Regions from separate parts of the Paenibacillus sp. FW126-R14 genome, predicted to be linked through region 2. Evidence: a T-box and tRNA genes for the amino acid it is inferred to sense, from the RefSeq annotation. Region 2 holds a T-box; the other holds one or more tRNA genes.

Region 1 (2,457 bases), on a different contig from region 2:
CCTGTGCCGACATTCACGTAGTACGTTTTTTTGATCAAAATCAAAACCCCCATGGCTAAGATGGCGTTCTTTGCTTCGTCTTCATTAAGTTAACCCGAGTCTAGCGGAATTATGTAAGTTTCAACTGGATCGGAATTGGTGTATGCTAAAGGTGTATAATGGATGTTTGGAGGTAAAATGAAATGATATCGGAAGATCAGTTGGATCTTTATCGTGTTGAAAGCACACTGCTCCGCGTTATTCGCGATGTGAGTCCCAGGAACGATGTCCGCGGCATTGTTGTCGCTTGGGATGATGAGAGTGTTTTAATACGTAAAAAAAATCGTCGGGTCGTCAAGCTTTCAAGGGGCTATGTCTATCAGCCTTATGAGGCGGAACGACCGCCGGAATATATGCTCCCGCAGGAACCGATCGAACCGGACGATGCCTCTGACGATGAATAGGGGGATTCCAATCCCCGAAATTCGAATGAAGTTGGTGAATTCCGAATACGGCAGCTACGTGCTAATTCGCAGCGATAGCCCGCTGAGGACGTTAAATTCTTCGCCTTGGGGCGGGGGATTCGGGATGCATAGAACGCTGATGAACCGGCAGGTGGACAAGCATTACAATGAAGCGGATCCCCTGGGCGAGATGGACGTTTTCATTAAGCGCGAAGGGTTGAACCCGCTCGAAACGGCCGGTATGCTTACAGCGGCTAAGGTCAAAGATGTCGGGTACAGCACCTTAACCTGGATGGGAGACAGCGTCCAGGATCTCAGCTGTCATGGGGTTGCGCATGGTGAAGAGACAGAGGGGGAGGAGCGCCTCCACGTTTGCGCATGGGTTACGGTTGGTCTAGGAAATAAAGCCAGGGCCGGAGCTGAGCTGCCGGCTGCCTCGCTTTATCCCGGCACGATTAATACAATCGTCGTGATCAATGGGCAGCTAACCGATGCCGCGATGGTTAACGCGGTCATTACGGCAACCGAAGCGAAGACGGCTGCGCTTCAGGCTTTAGGCATTGAGGTCGATGGACAGCCTGCTACGGGAACGACGACGGATGCTGTGCTCATCGCGACCACATGCCGCGGCCAAATGTGCAGCTATGCGGGTACAGCCACCGTGTTGGGGCACTTGATTGGAAGGACGGTTTACGAAGCCATTATGGCGTCGGGACAATTGTATGAGAAAACGCCCTACTGATCCGTAAGGATGCTGTAGCGCGTTTTTTTGAATGTTATGACGGCAGTATAAAACGCTTTATGTTCTGCGAAAAACGCCGTAGGCAAGCCCGGTTGCCATGGCATCAGTGCCGTCTGCTTCGTTTTCTTCGTTTTTGAAATTCGGATCATGCACGATTCCTTCAGCTTCACCTTCCGTGAGATGCCGCTCATTGCCTGTATATTTGGGTTCAAGTGCTTTGATGTCTTCTTTATCCATCGTCATCCCTCCTTTGGCAATAGGGTTAGGAGCGGTCTTCGGATTTATGCACGATTTGTAAAAGTTTCGTTGACGAGCTTTCAAGTCCCGTGTTATATTTATTTTTGTTAAAACATCATACGCGGTCATGGCGGAATTGGCAGACGCGCACGGTTCAGGTCCGTGTGGGCTTACCCCCGTGGAGGTTCGAGTCCTCTTGACCGCACCATACCTACAAATGAAACTCTTCTTAGGAAGGGTTTTTCTTTTTGATCTAAGGATGTGTCCAGGCATGTTCTGACTGTACAACTGCGGAAGCTGGAAGAAGACGGTATCGTTCAACGCACCGCATTTTTAACGATACCGCCGAAGGTTGAAATGCACATTAACCGATTTTGGTAAAAGCTTGGAACCCGTTCAGGAGCAAATGATAAAAGTCGGGGAGCAAATGGCGCGTTTGTGATCGTTATGGATAACCCGGATAAGCGATAGTTTGATGTCTTATCCGGTTTCTGTTGTTCAATCACAATGCATCCCCTCCGAAGATCCGTGGCTGAACCCCTCTAATCTCAAAAGTCAATCCAAGTTGTAGGAAACTCCTGTTAATTTTTCGGAAACCTCCCATAGTTTTTTTGCTTCTGTAGAATGATACAGCTTCTCGATTATGGGATCGCTCTTTGGAAAACCTTTTAAGCCTCTTCTTCCGTCCGGCCCAATATACTCCCCGCCACTAAGATCAGGTGATGTGGCGCTATACAACGAGGGCAATGCGCCCATATGCGCCGGCTGTGACATGAAAAATGCTAGTAGTCGCATCCCAAGATTGGGACGTTTTCCCGAACCAAATGAAGCGAGATTGGTATTCGAATATCCTGGATGGCAGGCGATACTTTTCGGATTCATTTCATTGTGACTGAGCTTGTAATGCAACTCTCTGGCGAAGAGCAGATTCGCCAGCTTGCTTTGACCATAAAATTTAAAGGCGCTGTATCCCTTGGAACCGTCTAGATTATCGAATGCAATGGCGGCGTTGTGAGCGGCCAAGCTGCTTAATGT
Region 2 (2,457 bases):
TCATCTATCAGGAAGACGATTGGACCTATTTGAAAAAAGAGGAGAATCCCAGCTGATATGAGCTATGAAGAATTTGCCTACACCTATGACCGCTTAATGAACACCATGCCCTATAAGGACTGGCTTCGTTTTGTCAAAGAAAGCTTCGATCGCTTTGGCGTGAAGCCTGAGACCATCGTGGACTTAGGCTGCGGTACCGGCAATTTGACGATTCCGCTCGCTTTGGAAGGCTATCATCTGACGGGGATCGATTTGTCGGAAGACATGCTGGCTGTCGCTGATCAGAAAGCGGGAGAAGGGCTTGCACCGCTTCGCGGCGGAGCGGTCCGCTGGCTGCAGCAGGATTTGCGGGAATGGGAGTTAGGCGAGCCCGTAGATGCGGCGATATCTTTCTGTGACAGTCTCAATTATTTGCTGGAGGAAGAAGACATCGTAGACGCTTTTCGCCAAACCTATGCAGGGCTTAAGCCTGGCGGCTTATTTCTGTTCGATGTGCATACGCCCCAGCAGCTGTTCGCGTACGCGGAGGCTCAGCCTTTTTTCTTGAACGAAGACGATGTGGCGTACATCTGGACAAGCGAGTTGGATGAGGACAGAGTTCAAATTCAGCACGATTTAACGATTTTTGTCAAAGAGAGCGGCAGCAAGGAGCTTTTCCGGCGCATCGATGAAACGCATGAGCAGCGGGCGTATGAGTTGGAATGGCTTGAACAGATGCTGCGGGCTGCAGGCTTTCGCGAAGTGCATCAAGCTGCTGACTTTACTTGGGAACAGCCAACGAAGGAGACGGAGCGGGCTTTCTTCGTTGCAAGGAAATAAAGACGCGAAGAGTCCCGCCGCTTGACAGTGCGGCATTATTTTACATATAATCAAAGCTAATCAGATGATCTTAAAGCTTGGAAGAGGATTAGTAACTCGTACAGCATCTCGCAGAGAGCCGGATTAAGGGTGGAAGCCGGTAGATGTCCGTCTAGTGAACTCGCCTTGGAGCTAGAAGGTGAATCGCCGCACATGGTGGCGCTAGCCGGATCGTTTCACCCGCGTTAAGGGGCAGAGTGAACACAGGCAAAGTATGCCTAGTGTTAACTAGGGTGGTACCACGGGAATTCTAACCTCTCGTCCCTAGCGATATCCGCTAGCGATGAGGGGTTTTTTGGCGCTTATAGCCGCAAACAGGGAGGAAATTTCACATGACACAGGAAACAAAAGAAACAAAGGAACTGCAAGGCTACAATCCGCAAGCGATTGAGCCCAAATGGCAAGCTTATTGGGATGCCAAGAAAACATTTAAAGTGCTGGAAAATTCGGATAAACCGAAATTTTATGCGCTGGATATGTTTCCATATCCGTCTGGAGCAGGTCTGCACGTAGGACATCCAGAGGGCTATACGGCTACGGATATCGTCTCCCGTTTTAAACGGATGAGAGGCTATAACGTGCTTCACCCGATGGGCTGGGACGCATTCGGACTTCCGGCTGAGCAATATGCGCTGGATACGGGGAATGATCCCCGCGAATTTACGAAGAAAAATATCGATACGTTCCGTCGTCAAATTAAATCGCTAGGGTTTTCCTACGATTGGGATCGCGAGGTCTCCACGACGGATCCGGAGTACTACAAATGGACGCAATGGATTTTCATCCAGCTGTACAACAAAGGGCTTGCTTATGTAGATGAAGTGCCTGTTAACTGGTGTCCGGCTCTGGGCACTGTTCTTGCCAATGAAGAAGTCATCGACGGTCTGAGCGAGCGCGGGAACCACCCGGTTATCCGTAAGCCGATGCGTCAGTGGATTCTGAAAATTACGGAATATGCGGAGCGTTTGCTGGAGGATCTTGAGGAGCTTGACTGGTCGGAGAGCATCAAGGATATGCAGCGCAACTGGATCGGTAAATCAACCGGAGCAGAAGTGCAATTTGCAATCGAAGGTCATGAAGAGAAAAGTCTGACCGTCTTTACGACTAGACCGGATACTTTGTTCGGTGCGACGTATTGCGTTCTTGCGCCTGAGCATGAGCTTGTTCAGCAAATTACAACAGATGGGCAAGCGTCCGCTGTGAAGGAATACCAAGAGAAGGCGTCGCGCAAAAGCGACCTGGAACGTACGGATTTGGCGAAGGACAAAACAGGCGTTTTCACGGGTGCATATGCGGTTAACCCTGTAAATGGCGGGAAAGTGCCGATCTGGATCGCCGACTATGTGCTTGGCGGTTACGGGACTGGAGCGATTATGGCGGTGCCTGGGCACGATCAACGCGACTGGGAGTTCGCTAAACAGTTCGATCTTCCGATTATTGAAGTCGTGCAAGGCGGCAATGTCGAGAAAGAAGCGTATGCCGGCGATGGCGCGCATGTGAATTCCGGCCCGATTAACGGCATGAACATTGAGCAAGGCATCAAACACATGATCGCGTGGCTGGAAGAGAACGCGAAGGGCCGCGGCAAAGTCACATACC

The links. A T-box is a leader RNA that pairs with one kind of tRNA and senses whether it is charged. The one in region 2 lies ahead of leuS (leucine--tRNA ligase), so its partner is inferred to be a tRNA-Leu.
Region 1: it has a tRNA-Leu gene. The T-box ahead of leuS (leucine--tRNA ligase) is inferred to sense a tRNA for this amino acid. The anticodon was not compared.

What each region holds. Positions count from the first base shown of each region.
Region 1 is NZ_JBYTBS010000005.1:217,122-219,578, forward strand. It holds gene AC3WRW_RS05620 (hypothetical protein) at 1-38, opposite strand, end outside; gene AC3WRW_RS05625 (hypothetical protein) at 183-443, shown strand; gene AC3WRW_RS05630 (adenosylcobinamide amidohydrolase) at 469-1,185, shown strand; gene AC3WRW_RS05635 (hypothetical protein) at 1,243-1,422, opposite strand; tRNA gene AC3WRW_RS05640 (tRNA-Leu) at 1,544-1,630, shown strand; gene AC3WRW_RS05645 (winged helix-turn-helix transcriptional regulator) at 1,684-1,803, shown strand; gene AC3WRW_RS05650 (oxidoreductase) at 1,978-2,457, opposite strand, start outside.
Region 2 is NZ_JBYTBS010000026.1:17,323-19,779, reverse strand. It holds gene AC3WRW_RS17435 (CvfB family protein) at 1-56, shown strand, start outside; gene AC3WRW_RS17430 (class I SAM-dependent DNA methyltransferase) at 58-819, shown strand; T-box leader at 889-1,127, shown strand; gene leuS (leucine--tRNA ligase) at 1,191-2,457, shown strand, end outside.